Regions from separate parts of the Streptomyces griseoviridis genome, predicted to be linked through region 1. Evidence: riboswitches for the same ligand, from Rfam matches in the RefSeq annotation. Region 1 holds a riboswitch; each other region holds the start of a gene.

Region 1 (2,190 bases):
TCACGGAAGTTCCGTACCTGGGACAGCTCGGGCTCGGTCGACGGGATCTGCTGCGTCAAGGGGGCTCCCTCCCACTCGGCTCCGCCGGCGCGGCTCGATGGAATGGCCGGCGGGCCGATCCCGACGATACGACATACATACCGGCGTGCCATGAGTTGTCCGCAGGCGGTGCTCCACCGCCCGCCGTCGCTCGATGACGGCGTCGAGTGATCGCGTCTGTCGGGACATCGGGGCAACCTGCGGGGGCCCGGTGCCGGAGAGCCCGGCGCGAAGATCGCCCGGCTCTGTCGTATCTGAACCTTCTGTCCGCATTGCTCGTCTGGTTTGCGCTTCGGTCGGTTTCCTCACAACTCGCTCTGGAATGTGAGGGAGTGGAGAAGTGTCACGTGAGGAGCGTCATATTCGTGACCGTGCGTGGCTCATCATGTCCACGTAATTCGTGGGGTCCTCGCGGGAGTTAGGAAAAGAAGCGGCGGAATTTCTGCACACAGGGTCACGGTGAATTCAGGTAAAGGATCAAGGGAAACGGGACAGCGGGGAACCACGGCTTGTCCGTTCGCGTCTTCGTCGCTTACGTTCGCCACCAATCCGGACGGACGCCTAATCCTGCCGCCGACCGGAATCCCGGACCATTCACCCGTACTCGGCAGGAGCGGGGGACCCACAGGTACAACCGCCTGTTCCGGTCTCCGGAACGGCTCGGGGTAAAGCCGCGTCGCACGACGCGGCCGGGCATCTCCAGTCCGCACCCGACAGCTCACCTCGCAGGCGCCGGAGAGGAATTCGTCATGCCCGCGAAGGGTAAGCACCGCCGTCCGAAGGCCCTGCGCCTCACTCGTTCGATAGCCGTCGCCGGAACGGGTGGCGCCGCTCTCGCCCTCCCGCTCATGGGAGCCGCAGGCGCCCACGCCGCGACTCCGCAGTCCGTTTCCCAGTCGGTCTCCGAAAAGGCCGTCGCCTCCGCTCCGGCCGCCGGTGCGAAGTCGGCGACCGCGGAGAAGTCGTCCGCCACCACCCGGACCTATTCCGTGCGGGTCGGTGACTATCTCTCGAAGATCGCCGACGAGCAGAAGGTCAGCGGCGGCTGGCAGCGGCTCTACTCCGACAACCGGCAGGCGGTGGGCGGCGATCCGTCGCTGATCCACCCGGGACTCAAGCTCACGATCGGCGCGAAGGCGGCGACGACGGCCGACCAGTCGTCGAACAAGTCGTCGGACGCGCCGTCCTCCGCCGGTTCCTCGGACGCGGCGGGCTCGACGGGCTCCACCGGTTCGACCGGTTCCTCCAGTGCGTCGACCGCGCAGTCCTCCTCGGGCTCCTCGGACTCATCCGCCGCCACCGTTTCCACCGGCTTCACCCTCCCGGTCTCCGGTGCCTCCGTCGGCACCAGCTACCGCGCCTCCGGTTCCATGTGGTCGAGCGGCTACCACACCGGCGTCGACTTCGTGGTGCCGACCGGCACCGCCCTGAAGGCCGTGGGCGCGGGCAGCGTCGTCTCCGCCGGCTGGGGCGGCGCGTACGGCAACCAGGTCGTCATCCAGCTCGCCGACGGCCGCTACGCCCAGTACGCGCACCTCTCGCAGCTCTCCGTGTCGACGGGCCAGAGCGTGACCGCCGGACAGCAGATCGGCCTCTCCGGTGCCACCGGCAACGTGACCGGGCCGCACCTGCACTTCGAGATCCGCACCACGCCCGACTACGGCTCCGACGTGGACCCGCTCGCCTACCTCCGGGCCAAGGGCGTCACCGTCGGCTGACCCCGCCCCCCGTACGCGCCGAAGGCCGGACCCCGATCCCCGGGTCCGGCCTTCGGTGCGTGTGCCGCCATACGACGATTGCCGCCTCAACAGCCCTGCCCCACCTGTTATTCCTGGCTTGGGCAACACTTTAGGCGTGGCTTATCTCACCGTTCGTCAACCCTTTCCTACGGTCGCGTAGGACACATTCGAAGGTGTTCCATGGCGGGCGTGACAGACGATTCGAGGAGTGACGGCAGAACAGTGATCGGGTCGTACGTCGCGGTGGGGGACAGCTTCACCGAAGGCGTCGGCGATCCCGGCCCCGACGGAGCCTTCGTCGGCTGGGCGGACCGGTTCGCGGTCCTGCTCGCCGACCGGCGCCCCGAGGGCGATTTCACGTACGCGAACCTCGCCGTGCGAGGCAAGCTGCTCGACCAGGTGGTCGAGGACC
Region 2 (2,190 bases), 3.9 Mb from region 1:
CGGACAGTTCCGGTTCCACCGGATTGTCCAACTCGTCCGGCGATGGGGCGGAAAGCTCTCCCTCGTCCGATCCGTCGGCCGACGACTCCACCGGCACCTCCCCCTCGCCCTCGGCCCCCGCGACGGGTGAAGGCGAGGACGACAGTGAGGCCGGCGCGGGCGGCGGGAGCGACAAGGCCGCGTCCGGCACCCCGTCCGCCTCCGCCTCCTCGCCCGAGGAGCAGAGGTCGAGCAGCCCCCGCGAGCCCGCCGCCGACCCCTCGGACAACTCGCGCCAGAGCGCCGGTTCCTGGAGCCTCGTCGACACCGGCGCCGTGACGGCGGACTCCGGCACGGGCACCGGCAAGCACCGCGGGCAGAGCGCGGAGACGGGCGGTACCGAGACCGCCTCGGCCGGCATCGGCCGCGCCGACACCTACACCGTCCGCCAGGGCGACACCCTCGGCTCCATCGCCGACTCCCTGGACGTGGACGGCGGGTGGCGGGCGCTCTACGGCGCGAACAGGAGCGGCATCGGCGCCGACCCCGGCAGCATCGTTCCCGGTCAGACCCTCGAAGTCAGGTAGTAAACGGGACGAAACCGGCGCGATTCCAGGGGAGTTGACGCCCGCATTCGCCAGCTAATGTCCGGTTTGGTGAAAGTGTGGGATGAGTCTCAGAAGCCCTGATCGTCTTTGAAATTCCGCGGTTTCCGTGGCTACGGTCAACACCGCTCGTCACCACGGGCCCCGGCCGCCGCAACGCCGAATCCTGCCAGCGGCCGTCCGGGAACAGTCGTCGCGCAAGCGCCGAAGGCAGGAGCGGGGGACCCAAGGTAAGTGCCGCACCGGGCAGTTGACCGGAGCGGCTTGGGGTTAAGCCGTGCCTCTCACCCAGGCGCGGCCGGGCACTCAACCGGCCCGAACCCGACAGCTCACCTCGCAGGCGTCGGTGAGGGGATCAACCATGCTGTTTTCCGGCAAGGGCAAGCACCGTCGCCCGTCCAAGGCCACCCGCGCCATCGCCATCGCCGGTGTCACCGGTGCCGCCGTCGCCGCCCCGCTGATGGCGGCCGGCAACGCCTCCGCCGCCACCGCCTCCGAGTGGGACGCCGTCGCCCAGTGCGAGTCCGGCGGCAACTGGTCCATCAACACCGGCAACGGCTACTACGGCGGCATCCAGTTCTCGGCGTCCACGTGGGCCGCCTACGGCGGCACGCAGTACGCCTCCACGGCCGACAAGGCCTCCAAGGCCCAGCAGATAGCCGTCGCCGAGAAGGTCCTCGCCTCCCAGGGCAAGGGCGCCTGGCCGACCTGCGGCACCGGCCTCTCCGGCGCCGCCTACTCCGGCTCCTCGAACGGCTCCAGCAACTCGGGCAGCTCGAACAGCTCCAGCAACTCGGGCAGCTCCAGCAACTCGGGTTCCTCCAGCGGCGCCGGTGACTCCCGCTCCTCCGACGGGCAGGCCGCCTCCCGCTCCGCCGAGCGTCCGGCCGCGAAGAAGACCGTCACCACCCCGACCGGCAAGAAGGTCAAGAAGGGCGACGGCGAGTACAAGGTCGCCTCCGGTGACACGCTCAGCTCGATCGCCGCGCGGCACGAGGTCGCGGGCGGCTGGGCGAAGCTGTTCCAGCTGAACAAGGACATCGTCGAGGACGCGAACCTCATCTACCCGGGCCAGCAGCTGCACCTGAAGTAGTCCGCGGGTCCGCGCCAGGACGCACAGGCGGCTGACCGCTGAACCACAGCGCCCTCCTGTCCGTGGACCTCACCATGAAGACCTCGTGAGGGTCACCCCCCGTCCCCACGGGCCCCCCGCTCCGGTGCGTGTTCCCCCGTACGCACCGGGGCGGGGCTTTTTCTGCGCGGTCCGGCGGCTCCGCTCTTTGTTCCGTTCGGAAACTTTTTACTCTCGGTTCTGTCCAGGGGGTGACCGACCGGCTGGCCGATCGGCCGGAGCCGGTTAGGCTCGGTCTCGCAGAACCCACCGCGGCGCCCGCGTGCCGCGTTCAGATCCCAAGAAGGAGATGCTCGTGCCGTCCATCGACGTCGTCGTAGCCCGGGAAATCCTGGACTCCCGAGGCAACCCCACGGTCGAGGTCGAGGTCGGCCTCGACGACGGCAGCACGGGTCGTGCCGCCGTTCCGTCCGGCGCCTCCACCGGTGCCTTCGAGGCCATCGAGCTGCGGGACGGCGACCCCAACCGCTACCT
Region 3 (2,190 bases), 2.3 Mb from region 1:
ACGTCATCACCCACATGGCGTTCGCGCGGGGGCCGACGAGCTGCTCGACGCGCTCCTTCATCTCGCCCGCGGCCTTGTTGGTGAAGGTGATGGCGAGGATCTGGCCGGGGTGCGCGTTCCGCGCGGCCAGCAGGTAGGCGATGCGGTGGGTGAGCACCCTGGTCTTGCCCGATCCCGCGCCGGCCACGATGAGCAGGGGGGTGCCGGCGTGCACGACGGCCTCCCGCTGGTTCTCGTTCAGCCCGTCGACCAGGGCCGCCGGGTCGAGCACCGGGCGGGGGGCGCCGTCGCGGTAGTGGGCGTCCCGTTCCGGGGGCACGTCGAACTTCCCGGCGAACAGGTCGTCCGGGATCGACTCCGGAGCGTGCTCGTCCTCGGGCGGTGGCGGGGGTTCCTCGTCGTGCCCGCGGGGGGTCTGGAGGTTCGCCAGGAAGCTGTCGTCAAAGAGGCTGCTCATCGCTCTCCGAGTCTAGGCCGCCCCACTGACAGCCCGCCGCCGCCCTGAGAAGATCCCGGGTGCGGGCGGCGGTGCGGACGCCCTCCGCGACCGTCCGCGACCGGCCCCTCACGTGCGGCGACGGCGGATCGGGGAGCCTCGCCAGGTCACGAAAATGTATCGGGCATATCGGCCATCAACCTTCACAGGGGGCACACGAGTTGGCTACCGTTCCCGGCAGGCCGCACGACCCCCACCGGCGAACGTCGCCGGGCCGCGCGGCCTCCGCCGAGTCCGGGGCGCCGCCGCGCGACCGGAGCCGGGGACCCACCGATCCCGGGGTGAATCGGTCCGCAGCCCCCTGGGGGCAGGATCCGTAGGGCAACCCTTCCTCACCACCCGCCCGAACCCGACAGCTAACTCGGTAGGCGGAGATCGGAAGGAGTCGCCACTCTTGGCGTCGCACCGCAAGTCGCGTCCCGCCGGAACGCGCGTAGCAGGAATCCGCACCCCCGCTCTCGCCACGGCCGCCCTCACCTCGGTGGCCCTGCTGTCCCAGTCGGCCGACGCCACGCCCGCCGCCGACGGCGCTCCGAGCCTGGAGGAGGTCGAGAAGAAGGTCGACGCCCTGTACCGGCAGGCGGAGTCGGCGACGGAGAAGTACAACGCGGCCAAGGAGCGGACGGGCAAGCAGCGCAAGCGCGTCGACACCCTCCTCGACGACGTGGCCCGGCGCACCCAGAAGCTCAACGAGGCGCGCGAGGAGCTGGGTTCCTTCGCCGCCGCGCAGTACCGCACGGGCGCCTCCGCGCCGGACACGGCGACGTTCCTGCTCGCCGACTCGCCGCAGGACTACTTCGACCAGACGCAGCTGATGAGCCGTCTGACCACGCGGCAGAAGGGCGCGGTCGACGACTACGTCACCGAGCAGTCGGCGACCATGAAGAAGCGGCGGGAGGCCGCCCAGGGTCTTCAGACGCTCACCGAGACGCAGAGCGACCTGCACACGGCGAAGGCCACCGTGCAGCGGAAACTGTCCGACGCGCGCGCGGTGCTCTCGAGGCTGACCGCCGAGGAGAAGGCGCGGCTGGCGGCGATCGAGAAGGAGAAGCGGGAGAAGGCCGCCGAGGAGGCGGCCGAGCTGGCGAAGCGGCAGGCGGCGGCGGAGAAGGCGGCCCAGCGGCAGCCGGACACGTCGGCTTCCTCGTCGTCGGCGCCCTCGTCGTCGTCGGGCGCGTACTCCACGAAGGCCCAGAAGACGCTGGCGTTCGCCCGCGCGCAGATCGGCAAGCCGTACGTGTGGGGCGCGACGGGCCCCGACTCCTACGACTGCTCCGGTCTCACCCAGGCCGCGTGGAAGGCCGCGGGAGTCAGCCTCCCGCGCACCACCTACGACCAGGTGAACGCCGGCACCACGGTCTCCCTCGCCGCCGCGCAACCCGGTGACCTGGTCTTCTTCTACGACGACGTCACCCATGTGGGCATCTACATCGGCGACGGCATGATGATCCACGCGCCGAAGCCGGGCGCCTACGTGCGCGAGGAGTCCCTCTACTACGACGGCGAGTCGGCGATCCACAGCGTGGTCCGCCCGGCCTGACCGGACGGTACGGGCACGGGGGCGGGGCGGTACGCGCGCGTGCCGCCCCGCGCGGAGAGGGAGCGGCTACGCGCGCGTGCCGCCCCCGTACCGAGGAGGAGAGCGGTACGCGCGCGTGCCGCCCCCTCTCCGCGCGTTCCGCTCGTCACGTGCC
Region 4 (2,190 bases), 2.5 Mb from region 1:
GACCCGGCGGGCAGCTACCTCGAACTCCCGGTGCGCCGCCGGGAGTCGCCGTCGCCCGCGATCTCCTTCGACGAGCCGGAGCAGGCGCCGCCGCTCGGGGTGAACTTCCCCGCCACCCTGGACGAGCCGCGGCCCGAGCGGCTGGTCGTGCGGGACGTCGCGGCGGGCACCTGGCGGCTGGAGGTCGACCCGCGCTACGGCGGCACGCGCGTGTACCCCGACGGCCTGGAGTTCACCGAGGACGCGCTGGAGACGTACACCGTCCAGGAGGCCGACCCGCTCTCCGCCCGCACCCGGTCCGACTGGTCGATCCGGCTGCACCGGCCCGAGCTGGGCTGGGACACCGCCGTCCGCACCCGTTCGGAGATCACCGCCGACGGTAACGACTTCATCACCTTCGACGAGGTGATCTGCACGGAGGGCGACGAGGTCCTCTTCCACCGGACCTGGGAGAAGCGGATTCCACGCACAGCCGGTTAAAGGCGAGTTGGGGTCATTGCCCGATTTGCCATACTTGGCGATTCCAGTGAGTTGGCTCACGCCGCGGCGCGCGCGGACCTCCGTCCCGCGCGGCGCGGCGCTCCTTGTGCGCCAAGGGGAGTTGACCCTTGGCGAGTGCAAAGGATCAAGCACCCCAAACCACCCTGATCAAGGTCAACCGGTCCGATGTGTGAATCCGGCACTTGTTCCGGACATGTGCTCTCGCATACGTTCCCGGCCTGTCGGGTGGACGCCTAATCCTGCCGCCGCCCGTACACCCATTCACCGAACGAACTCACGCACGGCAGGAGCGGGGGAACCAGGTAAGTCGCCGGACCGGGCCAGCGCCCGTGACGGCTAGGGGTGAAGTCGCACCGCCTGACAGCGGCGCGGCCGGGCAGCTCCCGCCCGAACCCGACAGCTCACCTCGCAGGCGACGGAGAGGAAACCGCCATGCCCGCCATCGCTCCCCGCCGCTCGCGCCTCGCCCGCAAGCTCGCCGTCCTCGGCACCGGCGCCGCCGTGCTCGCCCTCCCGGTCATCGGCGCCACCAGCGCTTCGGCCGCCGAACCGACCACGGCGACCGCCACCTCGCTCGGCTACTCGAACAACCTCGACGGCTGGATCCGCGCCTCGCTGTCCGTGATGGCCCAGAAGGGCATCCCCGGCACGTACAACGGCATCTACCGCAACGTGATCCGCGAGTCCTCCGGCAACCCCAACGCCATCAACAACTGGGACTCGAACGCCGCCGCGGGCATCCCCTCCAAGGGCCTGCTCCAGGTGATCGACCCGACCTTCGCCGCGTACCACGTCTCCGGGACCGTCTACGACCCGTACGACCCGGTCGCCAACATCACGGCCGCGTGCAACTACGCGGCGGCCAGGTACGGCTCGATCGACAACGTGTACGGCGCCTACTAGGCCGACCGCACTCAGTCGAAGATTCGTTCGAGGACGACGGCGATGCCGTCGTCCTCGTTCGACGAGGTGACCTCGTCGGCCACCCGCTTCAGTTCGGGATGGGCGTTGGCCATGGCGACCCCGTGGGCGGCCCACTCGAACATCGGAATGTCGTTCGGCATGTCCCCGAAGGCGATCGTCTCGTCCGGGCCGAGACCCAGGTGGTCGGCGGCCAGCGCAAGACCGGTCGCCTTCGTGATGCCGGATGGCTGGAGTTCGACGGTGCCGGGCCCCGACATCGTCACCGTGGCGAGGGAATCGACCACCGACCGCGCGATCCCCGCCAACTCGTCGTCGGACAGCTCGGGATGGCGCAGCAGCACCTTGCTGATCGGCGCGGACCACAGGTCGGCACGGCGCGCGACCCGCACCGCGGGCAGCGTCGGGTGCGGCATCCGGTAGCCGGGCTCGATCAGGGTCAGGCCGTCCACCCCGTCCTGGTCGACGGCCGCGTACACCTGGCCGACCTCCGCCTCGATCTTGCCGAGCGCGGTCTCGGCCAGCTCCCGGTCCAGGGTGACCGACCAGAGCAGCCGGTCCGCGCCCGCGTCGTACACCTGCGCTCCCTGGCCGCACACCGCGAGCCCCCTGCTGTGCAGGTCGTCGAGGAGCGGGCGCACCCGGGGCGCCGGGCGGCCCGTCACGACCAGATGCCGGGCGCCGGCGGCCGCCACCCGGGCGAGCGCGGCGCGGGACCGGTCGGACAGCGTGTCGTCGCCTCTGAGGAGGGTGCCGTCCAGGTCGGTG

What was found. A riboswitch is a leader RNA that binds a small molecule or an ion and turns the genes downstream of it on or off. The one in region 1 is predicted to bind cyclic di-AMP.
Region 2: another riboswitch for cyclic di-AMP. It lies ahead of DDJ31_RS16030 (transglycosylase family protein); the one in region 1 lies ahead of DDJ31_RS33420 (M23 family metallopeptidase).
Region 3: another riboswitch for cyclic di-AMP. It lies ahead of DDJ31_RS23400 (C40 family peptidase); the one in region 1 lies ahead of DDJ31_RS33420 (M23 family metallopeptidase).
Region 4: another riboswitch for cyclic di-AMP. It lies ahead of DDJ31_RS22570 (transglycosylase SLT domain-containing protein); the one in region 1 lies ahead of DDJ31_RS33420 (M23 family metallopeptidase).

Annotation. Positions count from the first base shown of each region.
Region 1 covers NZ_CP029078.1:7,718,410-7,720,599, forward strand. Annotated here, with positions in the region: gene DDJ31_RS33415 (tyrosine-protein phosphatase) at 1-59, opposite strand, end outside; cyclic di-AMP (ydaO/yuaA leader) riboswitch at 625-784, shown strand; gene DDJ31_RS33420 (M23 family metallopeptidase) at 789-1,757, shown strand; gene DDJ31_RS33425 (SGNH/GDSL hydrolase family protein) at 2,001-2,190, shown strand, end outside.
Region 2 covers NZ_CP029078.1:3,815,334-3,817,523, reverse strand. Annotated here, with positions in the region: gene DDJ31_RS16035 (LysM peptidoglycan-binding domain-containing protein) at 1-566, shown strand, start outside; cyclic di-AMP (ydaO/yuaA leader) riboswitch at 777-942, shown strand; gene DDJ31_RS16030 (transglycosylase family protein) at 946-1,677, shown strand; gene eno (phosphopyruvate hydratase) at 2,012-2,190, shown strand, end outside.
Region 3 covers NZ_CP029078.1:5,401,581-5,403,770, reverse strand. Annotated here, with positions in the region: gene pcrA (DNA helicase PcrA) at 1-457, opposite strand, end outside; cyclic di-AMP (ydaO/yuaA leader) riboswitch at 727-882, shown strand; gene DDJ31_RS23400 (C40 family peptidase) at 891-2,036, shown strand.
Region 4 covers NZ_CP029078.1:5,229,990-5,232,179, reverse strand. Annotated here, with positions in the region: gene DDJ31_RS22575 (CocE/NonD family hydrolase) at 1-480, shown strand, start outside; cyclic di-AMP (ydaO/yuaA leader) riboswitch at 754-931, shown strand; gene DDJ31_RS22570 (transglycosylase SLT domain-containing protein) at 934-1,404, shown strand; gene DDJ31_RS22565 (HAD family hydrolase) at 1,416-2,190, opposite strand, start outside.